DNA from 2 places in the Metabacillus sp. B2-18 genome. Region 2 is predicted to be linked to the other one. Evidence: a T-box and tRNA genes for the amino acid it is inferred to sense, from the RefSeq annotation. Region 2 holds a T-box; the other holds one or more tRNA genes.
What was found. The T-box of region 2 lies ahead of alaS (alanine--tRNA ligase). A T-box ahead of a tRNA ligase gene usually reads a tRNA of that ligase, here a tRNA-Ala.

Region 1: it has a tRNA-Ala gene. The T-box ahead of alaS (alanine--tRNA ligase) is inferred to sense a tRNA for this amino acid. The anticodon was not compared.

The regions. Positions count from the first base shown of each region.
Region 1 covers NZ_CP088245.1:9,072-16,407, reverse strand. The annotation lists rRNA gene rrf (5S ribosomal RNA) at 331-446, opposite strand; rRNA gene LPC09_RS00060 (23S ribosomal RNA) at 667-3,596, opposite strand; tRNA gene LPC09_RS00055 (tRNA-Ala) at 3,711-3,786, opposite strand; tRNA gene LPC09_RS00050 (tRNA-Ile) at 3,805-3,881, opposite strand; rRNA gene LPC09_RS00045 (16S ribosomal RNA) at 3,954-5,504, opposite strand; gene LPC09_RS00040 (HD-GYP domain-containing protein) at 5,765-6,859, opposite strand; gene gyrA (DNA gyrase subunit A) at 6,975-7,336, opposite strand, start outside.
Region 2 covers NZ_CP088245.1:3,521,403-3,528,738, reverse strand. The annotation lists gene recD2 (SF1B family DNA helicase RecD2) at 1-890, shown strand, start outside; gene LPC09_RS17995 (PRC-barrel domain-containing protein) at 917-1,393, shown strand; gene LPC09_RS17990 (hypothetical protein) at 1,410-1,601, shown strand; gene LPC09_RS17985 (YrzQ family protein) at 1,616-1,747, shown strand; gene LPC09_RS17980 (AI-2E family transporter) at 1,860-2,921, shown strand; T-box leader at 2,965-3,172, shown strand; gene alaS (alanine--tRNA ligase) at 3,259-5,898, shown strand; gene LPC09_RS17970 (IreB family regulatory phosphoprotein) at 5,977-6,243, shown strand; gene ruvX (Holliday junction resolvase RuvX) at 6,245-6,661, shown strand; gene LPC09_RS17960 (DUF1292 domain-containing protein) at 6,686-6,973, shown strand; gene mltG (endolytic transglycosylase MltG) at 7,131-7,336, shown strand, end outside.

The DNA.
Region 1 (7,336 bases), 1.6 Mb from region 2:
CTAAGGTTTGGATCATCACGTCAATTACTGATCATCACGTCGAATTGACATCTGATCAAGTCAATTTTCTGGAGCATCACGTCAAAACAGCAGTTTGTCACGTCTAAGGTTCAATACATCCAGTCGAGTACTAGTTATCATGTCTTTATTTCCTAATGAAACAGTAATTATCTTGAAGAGTCTTACTCTGCGATATAATAGTCATGACTGTAATTTATTTGCCAGTTCTGTTTCTTTCCTATTTTTATCTCTTTCCTCATTCCTACCTCTCTATCTATTCTTCTAAATACAAAAAAAGACCAGCATCTCTACTGATCTTTTCTCCATCTTACTTGGCGACGTCCTACTCTCACAGGGGGAAACCCCCAACTACCATCGGCGCTGAAGAGCTTAACTTCCGTGTTCGGCATGGGAACGGGTGTGACCTCTTCGCCATCATCACCAAATAATTTAGTTTACGGCTTCCGATGAACTTCACATTTCTGCGTCATCTCATTCGTCAACATCCTCACGTACTGAAGTACGCTCCGGTGTCTCCTCAATCGATTCCTTGAACTGTTCGTTCCTCGAAACCCTTTCACTTTGTATAAAGTTTTCAGGAATAATATATTCCTTCAAAACTAGATAACGATTCACAATTCAACTTCACTAAGCTTACGCTTTTATTAGGTTAAGTCCTCGATCGATTAGTATCAGTCAGCTCCACACGTCACCGCGCTTCCACCTCTGACCTATCAACCTGATCATCTTTCAGGGATCTTACTCACTAATGTGATGGGAAATCTCATCTTGAGGGGGGCTTCATGCTTAGATGCTTTCAGCACTTATCCCTTCCGCACATAGCTACCCAGCTATGCCTTTGGCAAGACAACTGGTACACCAGCGGTGCGTCCATCCCGGTCCTCTCGTACTAAGGACAGCTCCTCTCAAATTTCCTACGCCCACGACGGATAGGGACCGAACTGTCTCACGACGTTCTGAACCCAGCTCGCGTACCGCTTTAATGGGCGAACAGCCCAACCCTTGGGACCGACTACAGCCCCAGGATGCGATGAGCCGACATCGAGGTGCCAAACCTCCCCGTCGATGTGGACTCTTGGGGGAGATAAGCCTGTTATCCCCGGGGTAGCTTTTATCCGTTGAGCGATGGCCCTTCCATGCGGAACCACCGGATCACTAAGCCCGACTTTCGTCCCTGCTCGACTTGTAGGTCTCGCAGTCAAGCTCCCTTGTGCCTTTACACTCTACGAATGATTTCCAACCATTCTGAGGGAACCTTTGGGCGCCTCCGTTACATTTTAGGAGGCGACCGCCCCAGTCAAACTGCCCACCTGACACTGTCTCCCAGCCCGATCAGGGCTGTGGGTTAGAATTTCAATACAGCCAGGGTAGTATCCCACCGACGCCTCCACCGAAGCTAGCGCTCCGGCTTCTCAGGCTCCTACCTATCCTGTACAAGCTGTACCAAAATTCAATATCAGGCTACAGTAAAGCTCCACGGGGTCTTTCCGTCCTGTCGCGGGTAACCTGCATCTTCACAGGTACTATAATTTCACCGAGTCTCTCGTTGAGACAGTGCCCAGATCGTTACGCCTTTCGTGCGGGTCGGAACTTACCCGACAAGGAATTTCGCTACCTTAGGACCGTTATAGTTACGGCCGCCGTTTACTGGGGCTTCGGTTCAAAGCTTCGCTTGCGCTAACCTCTCCCCTTAACCTTCCAGCACCGGGCAGGCGTCAGCCCCTATACTTCGCCTTGCGGCTTCGCAGAGACCTGTGTTTTTGCTAAACAGTCGCCTGGGCCTATTCACTGCGGCTTTTCCGGGCTATTCACCCTAAAAAGCACCCCTTCTCCCGAAGTTACGGGGTCATTTTGCCGAGTTCCTTAACGAGAGTTCTCTCGCTCACCTTAGGATTCTCTCCTCGCCTACCTGTGTCGGTTTGCGGTACGGGCACCTCTCACCTCGCTAGAGGCTTTTCTTGGCAGTGTGGAATCAGGAACTTCGGTACTATAATTCCCTCGCCATCACAGCTCAGCCTTCACGACAACGGGATTTGCCTCATTGTCAGCCTAACTGCTTGGACGCGCATATCCAACAGCGCGCTTACCCTATCCTTCTGCGTCCCCCCATTGCTCAAACGGTGAGGAGGTGGTACAGGAATTTCAACCTGTTGTCCATCGCCTACGCCTTTCGGCCTCGGCTTAGGTCCCGACTTACCCTGAGCGGACGAGCCTTCCTCAGGAAACCTTAGGCATTCGGTGGAGGGGATTCTCACCCCTCTTTCGCTACTCATACCGGCATTCTCACTTCTAAGCGCTCCACCAGTCCTTACGGTCTGGCTTCACAGCCCTTAGAACGCTCTCCTACCACTGTTCGTAAGAACAGTCCACAGCTTCGGTGATACGTTTAGCCCCGGTACATTTTCGGCGCAGAGTCACTCGACCAGTGAGCTATTACGCACTCTTTAAATGGTGGCTGCTTCTAAGCCAACATCCTGGTTGTCTAAGCAACTCCACATCCTTTTCCACTTAACGTATACTTTGGGACCTTAGCTGGTGGTCTGGGCTGTTTCCCTCTTGACTACGGATCTTATCACTCGCAGTCTGACTCCTGAACATAAGTCTTTGGCATTCGGAGTTTGACTGAATTCGGTAACCCGATGGGGGCCCCTAGTCCAATCAGTGCTCTACCTCCAAGACTCTCATTTCAAGGCTAGCCCTAAAGCTATTTCGGAGAGAACCAGCTATCTCCAAGTTCGATTGGAATTTCTCCGCTACCCACACCTCATCCCCGCACTTTTCAACGTGCGTGGGTTCGGGCCTCCATTCAGTGTTACCTGAACTTCACCCTGGACATGGGTAGATCACCTGGTTTCGGGTCTACGACCACGTACTATGCACGCCCTATTCAGACTCGCTTTCGCTGCGGCTCCGTCTTATCAACTTAACCTTGCACGGGATCGTAACTCGCCGGTTCATTCTACAAAAGGCACGCCATTACCCATTAACGGGCTTTGACTACTTGTAGGCACACGGTTTCAGGATCTCTTTCACTCCCCTTCCGGGGTGCTTTTCACCTTTCCCTCACGGTACTGGTTCACTATCGGTCACTAGGGAGTATTTAGCCTTGGGAGATGGTCCTCCCTGCTTCCGACGGGATTTCACGTGTCCCGCCGTACTCAGGATCCACTCTGGAGGGAACGAAGTTTCAACTACAGGGTTGTTACCTTCTTTGACGGGCCTTTCCAGACCTCTTCATTTACTCCGTTCCTTTGTAACTCCGTATAGAGTGTCCTACAACCCCAAGAGGCAAGCCTCTTGGTTTGGGCTTCTTCCGTTTCGCTCGCCGCTACTTGGGAAATCGCGTTTGCTTTCTCTTCCTCCGGGTACTTAGATGTTTCAGTTCCCCGGGTCTGCCATCATCACCCTATGAATTCAGGTGAAGATACTACTCCATTACGAGCAGTGGGTTTCCCCATTCGGAAATCTCCGGATCAAAGCTTACTTACAGCTCCCCGAAGCATATCGGTGTTAGTACCGTCCTTCATCGGCTCCTAGTGCCAAGGCATCCACCGTGCGCCCTTAACAACTTAACCTTTGACATCGAAGATGTCGTTTAAATCAATTATTAAGAGAATCACTAAACTAAGCGTTTAAACTCAGTGAATTACTTGAATTGTTTTCGTTATCTAGTTTTCAAGGAACATATTTGGTGGAGCCTAGCGGGATCGAACCGCTGACCTCCTGCGTGCAAAGCAGGCGCTCTCCCAGCTGAGCTAAGGCCCCATATATCATATTTTGAGATGGTGGGCCTAAATGGACTCGAACCATCGACCTCACGCTTATCAGGCGTGCGCTCTAACCAGCTGAGCTATAGGCCCATCTCTATATTGAAAGAGAACAAAGTTCTCTCAAAACTAAACAAAATACCAAGCGTGCCTCATTTTCCTTAGAAAGGAGGTGATCCAGCCGCACCTTCCGATACGGCTACCTTGTTACGACTTCACCCCAATCATCTGTCCCACCTTAGGCGGCTGGCTCCTTACGGTTACCCCACCGACTTCGGGTGTTACAAACTCTCGTGGTGTGACGGGCGGTGTGTACAAGGCCCGGGAACGTATTCACCGCGGCATGCTGATCCGCGATTACTAGCGATTCCGGCTTCATGCAGGCGAGTTGCAGCCTGCAATCCGAACTGAGAATGGTTTTATGGGATTGGCTTGACCTCGCGGTCTTGCAGCCCTTTGTACCATCCATTGTAGCACGTGTGTAGCCCAGGTCATAAGGGGCATGATGATTTGACGTCATCCCCACCTTCCTCCGGTTTGTCACCGGCAGTCACCTTAGAGTGCCCAACTGAATGCTGGCAACTAAGATCAAGGGTTGCGCTCGTTGCGGGACTTAACCCAACATCTCACGACACGAGCTGACGACAACCATGCACCACCTGTCACTTCGTCCCCCGAAGGGGAACCTTCTATCTCTAGAAGTAGCGAAGGATGTCAAGACCTGGTAAGGTTCTTCGCGTTGCTTCGAATTAAACCACATGCTCCACCGCTTGTGCGGGCCCCCGTCAATTCCTTTGAGTTTCAGTCTTGCGACCGTACTCCCCAGGCGGAGTGCTTAATGCGTTTGCTGCAGCACTAAAGGGCGGAAACCCTCTAACACTTAGCACTCATCGTTTACGGCGTGGACTACCAGGGTATCTAATCCTGTTCGCTCCCCACGCTTTCGCGCCTCAGCGTCAGTTACAGACCAGAGAGTCGCCTTCGCCACTGGTGTTCCTCCACATCTCTACGCATTTCACCGCTACACGTGGAATTCCACTCTCCTCTTCTGCACTCAAGTTCCCCAGTTTCCAATGACCCTCCACGGTTGAGCCGTGGGCTTTCACATCAGACTTAAGAAACCGCCTGCGCGCGCTTTACGCCCAATAATTCCGGACAACGCTTGCCACCTACGTATTACCGCGGCTGCTGGCACGTAGTTAGCCGTGGCTTTCTGGTTAGGTACCGTCAAGGTACCAGCAGTTACTCTGGTACTTGTTCTTCCCTAACAACAGAACTTTACGACCCGAAGGCCTTCATCGTTCACGCGGCGTTGCTCCGTCAGACTTTCGTCCATTGCGGAAGATTCCCTACTGCTGCCTCCCGTAGGAGTCTGGGCCGTGTCTCAGTCCCAGTGTGGCCGATCACCCTCTCAGGTCGGCTACGCATCGTCGCCTTGGTGAGCCGTTACCTCACCAACTAGCTAATGCGCCGCGGGTCCATCTGTAAGTGACAGCTAAAAGCCGTCTTTCAATTTTGAACCATGCGGTTCAAAATGTTATCCGGTATTAGCTCCGGTTTCCCGGAGTTATCCCAATCTTACAGGCAGGTTACCCACGTGTTACTCACCCGTCCGCCGCTAACCTCAGGGAGCAAGCTCCCATTGGTTCGCTCGACTTGCATGTATTAGGCACGCCGCCAGCGTTCGTCCTGAGCCAGGATCAAACTCTCCAATAAAGAGTTGATATAGCTCATAAAGTTTGTACTATATAGTACATTGTTTTTGTTAATAAAAATTAACGTTGGCACGCTTGGTTTTGTTTAGTTTTCAAAGAACTTGTGATGTCACTCAAAAGCGACCTCATTAATATAACATTTAACAGTTAGTTAAGTCAACTACTTTTTTTAACAAAGTTTTATATGAAACACTCTGTTTGGCTGACTCAAAAAATTATATCAGCATCTATATCTTAAGTCAACACAAAACAGAGTAGTTTTTATATAATTTCTTCAATAAATAATTCTCTTCTATCTTTTAACGAAATGATCTCTTGAGAATACAAGTATTTCACCATAGGTCTAGTTGGGTTATTATCATCCATAAAGATAATTTCTGCATCCAATCCATCTGACAACTTTACCTTTGTACCTGTAGAAAACCTTGTTATTCCTTTTTTCAATTCATTAATGATTGTAAGATCAAATTTGCCGAATTCGTCCTCCATAATTTGTTCTAACACTTTAAAGGGTGACTGCTTACTACGATATGGTCTTACTGCAACCATAGCTTGGTAAATATCGGCTAAAGCTACTATTTTGCTATAAGGATGAAGCTTTTCAGCTTTCACGCTTAAGGGATACCCGCTTCCATCTATTCGTTCATGATGCTGGAGTACCCCTAGCTTTACTCCATCTTTAATAGACATAATATTTTTTAATAAATTATAGCTATGAACCGGATGTTGCTTAATATCTTTATATTCAATTTCAGTTAATGTTACCTTTTTAGTTAGGATCGCTGGGTTTACTTTTGACATACCGCAATCACATAACAATCCTGTTAAAGCAATTTGATTTATTTCTCCCTTTTGATACCCTAATTTTTGAGCTAAAAAGGCACTTACTAACGCCACAGACACACTGTGGTGGTACATATAATCTTCCTGCTTACAATAATGATAGAGTTTAAAGACTCCCTCATCATTACCTTCAATTTCAGATACTAGGGGTAAAATCGCTTGTCTTACTTTGTTGATATCAATTTGAACACCGGATTGCCAACTAATAAAAAGCTGCTTATAAGCTTGTACAGCTTCCAGGTATTGATGATAAAACGATTTGATTAATGTGCTATCTTCAACCACTGTATCTTCTGTTTCATCTTGCTCATTACTATATCCAGCTAATTTGAATTCCCGGCCGTTATCAAGAATGTTTTCCACTTCAACTTCTTTTACCAGGAATGCTATAAGAGCTTCCTTAATGTGCTTTGTAATAATTGTGTTTTTATATGCTAAAGGTTGATTTGTTGCTGATAAAATCGGCTTTGATAAGATACAACCTTCTTCTAATTGACTAATATGAATCTTCAAAGGTATCCCCCCCTTATGACATTATAAACAAAAAACAATGATAATGTTTAAGAATGTAAAAAAAGACTGAATTCCACACTCAAAGAATGTGTATTCAGCCTTCTATGCCTTTATATTATTCTTCAGATGAGTCATTTTCCAACTGCTGTTCTGTTTCTTCCAGTTCTTCATTCATGTCATCTTGAGATTCTTCTTCTTTTTGTACTAATGCTACAGTAGAGACAGATACGTTTTCATCAAGTCTGATTAATTTTACACCTTGAGTGTTACGGCCCATTTTCGAAATTGTATCAACATCCATACGGATCACAACTCCGCTAGCTGTAATCAACATTATATCCTCTAGACCAGTAGCTGCTTTTACAGAGACAACTGGACCATTTTTCTCTGTAATATTACAAGTTTTTAATCCTTTACCACCACGACTTTGTATGCGATATTCCTCAGAAGGAGTACGTTTACCGTAACCATTGCTTG
Region 2 (7,336 bases):
TGGCATCTCAAGTGATACCAACGGTTCGTCTGACAGATATTTACCGTCAGGCAGAGGGATCTTCTATCATTGAACTTGCCCACGATATAAAGGAAGGTAGACTTCCACAAAATATAGCGGCACCAACTTCGGATCGTTCGTTTATTAGGTGTTCTCAAGCTCAGATGAAAGAAGTCATAGGTAAAATCATACAAAGTGCACTGAAAAAGGGATATACAGCAAAAGATATACAAATCCTGGCACCCATGTATAGAGGACCTGCTGGTATTGATCAGCTAAATAAATTACTTCAGGAGCTTTTTAATCCAAAAGCATCTGGTAAAAGAGAATTGAATTTCGGTGATGTTGTGTACCGAAATGGTGATAAAGTGCTTCAGCTCGTAAATCAGCCTGATAGCAACGTATTTAATGGAGATATTGGAGAGATTGTATCCATTTTTTATGCAAAAGAAAATACCGAAAAAGAAGATATGATCGTAGTTTCGTTCGATGGTAATGAAGTAACGTATACGAAACAAGATTTTAATCAATTTACACATGCCTTTTGTTGCTCTATTCATAAATCACAAGGAAGTGAGTTTCCAATTGTGATTATGCCTATTGTTAAAGGCTATTACCGAATGTTAAGACGAAATTTAATTTATACAGGAGTAACAAGAAGTAAAAGGTCTCTTATTTTATGTGGTGAATTAGAAGCCTTACAATGGGGAATTTCAAATAATGAAAGTTCCGAAAGACAAACAAGCTTAATGTTAAAGCTTGGAGCGGATCAAATAAAAGATTCAGAACTTGACGAACTACAAAAACAATTGCCATTCCCCCTTGAGGATGCAAATATTGGCATGGAAAACGTTACACCGTATGACTTTATGGAAGCTGGCGAAATATAAAAATGTTCGGAAAGGTGGAGATGACTTTGCGGACATTTTCGAAGCTAAAGGGACTTCCAGTATATTGTAGCAGTAGTGCAGACATTCTTGGTCATGTAACAAATGTTTGCTTATCTTCCAAGGGATTTATATTCGGACTTATGATGGACGGCAAGGGCCTTTTTCAGCGTAATCGCTTCGTTCCTCTTGAATCAATTTATGCAGTAGGAGACAACGGCGTTATGGTTGAAGAAAGGGACAAGCTTCTGTCATTACATGAAATGAAAAAACAATATACGTATAACACTTATGATGATCTTTGCAATAAAGCAGTTCTCACTAAAGAAGGGGAAAAGCTTGGATTATTAGAAGACGTATATTTTTCAGAAAAAATGGACACAATTGAGGCATACGAACTGACGGACGGATTTTTTGCTGACATCGCTGAAGGTAAAAAGGTGGTTAAGGCTTCCGGTGAACCACTATCGATTGGCAAAGATGCGATCGTCATTGAACTTTATTAAAAGAGGTGTGCTTAGATTGTTTTCATGTCCGAATTGTAGAAGTAAAGACCTTGGAAAGATCGGTGTAAACCAATATTACTGCTGGAGTTGCTTTATTGAACTATCTGTTTCAAAAGGAAAAATATTAACACATCAAGTTGAGGAAGATGGGACACTTAGCTCACTTGATGATTTATTTTCTGAGGATGAACGATCAATAAGCATGTAAAGGGGAGATTGGTCTTGAATCGAACTTTAACCTCATTAATAACTATGGGTGTAGGGGCAGCAGCATATCATTTATCACGTAATACAAACATGATGAATAATCGTTCTATGAAGAAAATGAGAAAACGTGTTATGAAAATGTTTTAATTGTAAGGAGCTGGCGAATTCGTCAGCTCCTCTTTTCTTAAAGATTACATGAACCTTGTACATAAAAAACGTAATCACCCTCCACAATAAATAAGAAAGAGGGGGAGTGACTATGAGAGACAATCAAATAAAATGGTTGTTGCGAATTACCATTTTATTATTAGGCTTGTTAACAGTATTTGTGTTTTTTAAGCTATATTCTATTTGGGCTCCTTTTTTTCTAATGTTTAAAGCCATTTTTATCCCTTTTCTTATTAGTGCATTTATAACATATTTACTGCATCCGGTTATTGAAAAACTACATCGAACGGGGATGCCGAGACCTATTTCAATTTTAATCATTTATTTATTATTTTTTGGTTTACTAGGATACGGTTTTTATAAAGGTGTACCTGTATTGGTTAATCAATTACGGGATTTATCTGAAAACTTTCCCCAGTTCCAAGCAACTTATAACAGATGGATTGATTCAATTCATGATCAAACAGACAGTTGGCCAGATGGAATACATGATCGAATTGAACGGATGTTTGAGCAAACAGAAGAGTGGCTTGCATTAACAATCGAAAGAGTGATCAATAGTCTAAGGAGCTTATTTGATTATGTGCTTCTTCTAGCGATCATCCCGTTTTTAGTTTTTTATATGTTGAAAGATTATGATCAAATAAAAAAAGCTGGTTGGTATCTTACCCCGCGAAGATGGAGAAATGAAGCGATTCAATTTCTAAAGGATATAGATCATTCATTAGGAAGCTATATTCGTGGTCAGCTGTTTGTTTGTTTGATCATTGGAACAGTTGCATTTTTATCTCTTTGGTTTTTTCATGTGAAATATCCATTAATACTTGGTTTATTAATTGGTGTGACAAATATCATTCCTTATTTTGGACCAGTGATTGGAGCGGTACCAGCTTTAATTATTGCTGCTACAATGTCAACAAAAACACTCATTATTGTAGTGATCATTATCTTTGCGCTGCAATTTATAGAAGGAAATATTCTAGGGCCCTTAATAGTGGGGAAAAGCCTTCATATGCATCCAATCGTCATTATGTTAGCGTTATTGGCTGGTGGAGAAATAGCTGGTGTTGTAGGATTAATGCTAGCTGTGCCTATTGTAGTCATTTTAAGGGTTGTTATTGTTCACTTGGCACAATTTAGACGACAACATTGACATTTGAATAACGCTTGTCTATAATTCTCGATAGTACAATAATGAAAAAACAATGAAGGAAAAAAGTATGTTGTGACCGCTTTAAAGAGAGGAATTTCCCTGGCTGAAAGAAATTCTAAAGTAAGGACAGCTGAAAGCTATTCCTAAGTGCAGAAAAACCTGCCGTCAAAACCACGTTACGGTTTTTAGAGTGATGGACTTTTTTATGTCCATAATCAGGGTGGTACCGCGAGCTAACTCTCGTCCCTGTGCAAAGAGGTGATTCTTTACACAGAGACGAGAGTTTTTTGTGTTAAGAAATTTCGCAAATAAAAACCGAATTTTAAGGAGGATACATATGAAACACTTACAATCTGCAGAAGTACGTCAAATGTTTTTAGATTTCTTCAAAGAAAAAGGACATGCAGTGGAACCTAGTGCATCTCTAGTTCCACATGAAGACCCAACATTACTTTGGATTAACAGTGGTGTTGCGACATTAAAAAAATACTTTGATGGTCGTGTAATACCAGCAAATCCTAGAATTTGTAACGCACAAAAATCAATTCGAACAAATGATATTGAAAACGTAGGAAAAACTGCTAGACATCATACATTTTTTGAGATGCTTGGAAACTTTTCAATTGGGGATTACTTTAAGGTAGAAGCAATTGAATGGGCATGGGAATTCTTAACAGATGAAAAATGGATTGGTTTTGATCCTGAAAAATTATCCGTTACAATTCACCCTGAGGACAACGAAGCATTTGATATTTGGAAGGATAAAATTGGTGTTCCTGAAGAGCGTATCATTCGTTTAGAAGGGAACTTCTGGGATATTGGTGAAGGGCCTAGTGGACCGAATACAGAGATCTTTTATGATCGTGGTGAAGATTACGGAAATGACTCTGAAGATCCAGAGTTATATCCTGGTGGAGAAAATGAACGTTATCTTGAAGTATGGAACTTGGTATTCTCACAATTTAACCACAACCCTGATGGTACATATACACCACTTCCTAAGAAAAACATTGATACAGGAATGGGACTTGAGCGTATGGTCTCCGTTATTCAAAATGTTCAAACAAACTTTGATACAGATTTATTTATTCCAATTATTAAAGCAACTGAGCAAATTTCAGGTGAACAGTATCGTAAAGATAAAGAAAAAGATGTTTCATTTAAAGTTATTGCTGACCATGTTCGTACAGTAAGCTTTGCGATAAGTGATGGTGCTCTCCCTTCTAATGAAGGTCGTGGATATGTATTGCGACGCCTATTAAGAAGAGCAGTACGTTATGCCAAGCAAATTAATATAAACCGTCCATTCATGTACGAGCTTGTTCCAGTTGTTGCTGAAATTATGGTTGATTTTTATCCAGAAGTAAAAACAAAAACAGAGTTCATTCAAAAAGTTATCAAAAACGAGGAAGAGCGTTTCCATGAAACATTAAATGAAGGGTTAGCCATCCTTAGTGAAGTAATCAAAACGCAAAAAGAAAAAGGAAATGATGAAATTCCAGGAGAAGATGTTTTCCGTCTTTATGATACGTATGGATTCCCTGTTGAGTTAACAGAGGAATATGCTGAAGAAGAAGGCATGAAAGTTGATCATGAGGGCTTTGAAGAAGAAATGAGCAGACAACGCGAACGTGCTCGTGCAGCTATGCAAAAGGTTGATTCTATGCAGGTTCAAGGTGGCATGCTTGGAGAAATTAAAACGGAAAGTGAATTTGTTGGATACAATCAGCTAATTGTTAACAATTCAGAAGCTGTTGTGATTGTGAAAAACGGTGAAGTTGTTCAAGAAGCACACGAAGGTGAAGAAGTGCAAATAATCCTTAATAAAACACCATTTTATGCTGAGAGTGGCGGACAAATTGCTGATGAAGGAACGCTGACAAGTGATAAAGCAATGATCAAAGTGAAAGATGTTCAAAAAGCTCCTAATGGCCAGAACCTTCATAATGTCATTGTAGAAAGTGGTACTCTTCAAACTGGAGATACATTTACAGCCTCAGTAGCTAAAGAAAATCGTACTGGTATTGTAAAAAATCACACAGCAACACATTTATTACATCAAGCACTTAAAGATGTACTTGGTACTCATGTAAATCAGGCAGGTTCTTTAGTAACAGTTGATCGTCTTCGATTTGACTTCTCACATTTTGGTCAAGTGAGCCAAGAAGAGCTGTCACGAATTGAGCAGATTGTAAATGAGCAAATCTGGAAAAGTATTGCTGTAAATATTGATTTTAAATCTTTAAATGAAGCAAAAGAAATGGGAGCAATGGCACTATTCGGTGAGAAGTACGGAGATATTGTTCGTGTTGTTCAAGTTGGAGACTACAGCTTAGAGCTATGTGGAGGATGTCATGTTGATAATACATCTTCAATTGGACTATTCAAAATTGTAACAGAAACAGGTATTGGCGCTGGAACAAGACGTATTGAAGCTGTTACAGGAAAAGCAGCATATCAATATATGAATGAGCAATATGAGAAATTAAAAGAGGCTGCTGAGCTACTAAAAGCAAATCCAAAAGAAATTGTTTCAAGAATCAGTGGTTTATTACAAGATTACCGTGCACTTCAACGCGAAAATGAATCATTAACAACTAAGCTTGGAAATCTAGAGGCTGGCAGCATCGTCGATCAAGCTAAAACGATAAATGGAATAACAGTTTTAGCTGCAAAAGTTAATGCAAAAGACATGAACAGCCTGCGTGGCATGATGGATGACTTGAAAAATAAGCTCCAATCAGCTATTGTAGTTCTCGGAGCAGCTGAAGATGGAAAAGTAAATCTGATTGCGGGTGTTACAAAGGATTTAGTTGATAAAGGATATCATGCTGGTAAATTAATCAAAGAAGTAGCGGAACGTTGTGGTGGAAAAGGCGGCGGACGCCCTGACATGGCACAAGCAGGTGCAAAACAACCAGAAAAACTGGAAGAAGCGCTAAAACTTGTCGATGAATGGGTTGAATCCGTTTTATAATTAAGAAAAGTAGTGTAAAATGTAGGTAAGATTGGACAAGCAGATTCCGATTATGAATCTGAGAAAGAGGTGCGAACGGTGAGTTCATTTGATAAAACAATGAAATTTAATTTTTCTGATGAAACGGTCGAAACCAATGTAAATGAAGTTCTTTATACTGTGTACGATGCGTTACAAGAAAAAGGCTATAATCCAATTAATCAAATTGTTGGATATTTACTTTCGGGTGATCCTGCCTATATTCCCCGTCATCGCGACGCACGGAATTTAATTCGCAAACTTGAGCGAGATGAATTAATTGAGGAGCTAGTAAAATCTTACTTACAAAAAAAACGAGAGGCATAATATGCGAATTTTAGGATTAGATTTAGGCTCAAAAACACTTGGAGTGGCTGTAAGTGATGAGCTAGGGTGGACAGCCCAGGGAATTGAGACGATTAAAATAAATGAGGAAAGTCGAGACTATCAATTAGGACGACTTACTGAAATCATTGAGCAGCATAATGTAGAAAAGATTGTTCTAGGAATGCCCAAAAATATGAACGGGACAATAGGACCAAGAGCTGAAGCAAGTCAGCGATTTGCTGATATTTTGACAAAGAAATTTGGTCTTCCAGTCGTACTTTGGGATGAACGATTAACAACAATGGCTGCTGAAAGAATGCTCATTTCTGCAGACGTTAGTCGTAAGAAAAGGAAACAAGTTATTGATAAAATGGCTGCTGTTATGATTTTACAAGGCTACTTAGATAGTCTAAATTAACAAACAATACTATGAGGTGAATAAATGGATCACGGTGAAAAACAAATTACAGTAATTGATGAAAATGGAAATGAACAACTTTGCGAGGTATTATTTACGTTTGAATCAGAAGAATTCAAAAAATCCTATGTACTATATTATCCAGTAGGCGCTGATGAAGATGACAGCGAAGAGATTGAGATTCATGCATCAAGCTTTAATCCCCATGCGGATGGAGAAGATGGTGAACTAGAACCAATCGAAACTGACGAAGAGTGGGACTTAATTGAAGAAATGTTAAATACGTTTCTGGATGAAGAAGAGGAAGAATAAAATGTTAGGGACAAAAGAATCATTCTTTTGTCCCTTTTTCTTTGTGTTTTTTTCGGATCATTGTGCTAATACTATGAATTTTCTCCTTGTCTTAAAAAAATTGCCGAAACATCATGAACATTGTAGTATAATAATTGGGATGAGAGGGGGATACAACATGTCTGATGATTCGAAAAAAGATACATTCCGCGAAAAGTTACTGGAAAAACAAAGTGAAGCGAAGGTTGTAAGAAAGATTGTTTTAACAGTATTCATCGTTCTTCTAATTGTTTTTTCAGGGATAATCGGTGGCGGATATTTATATATTAAGTCTTCATTACAGCCTATAGATCCTAATGATCAAACAGCAATTGATGTTACTAT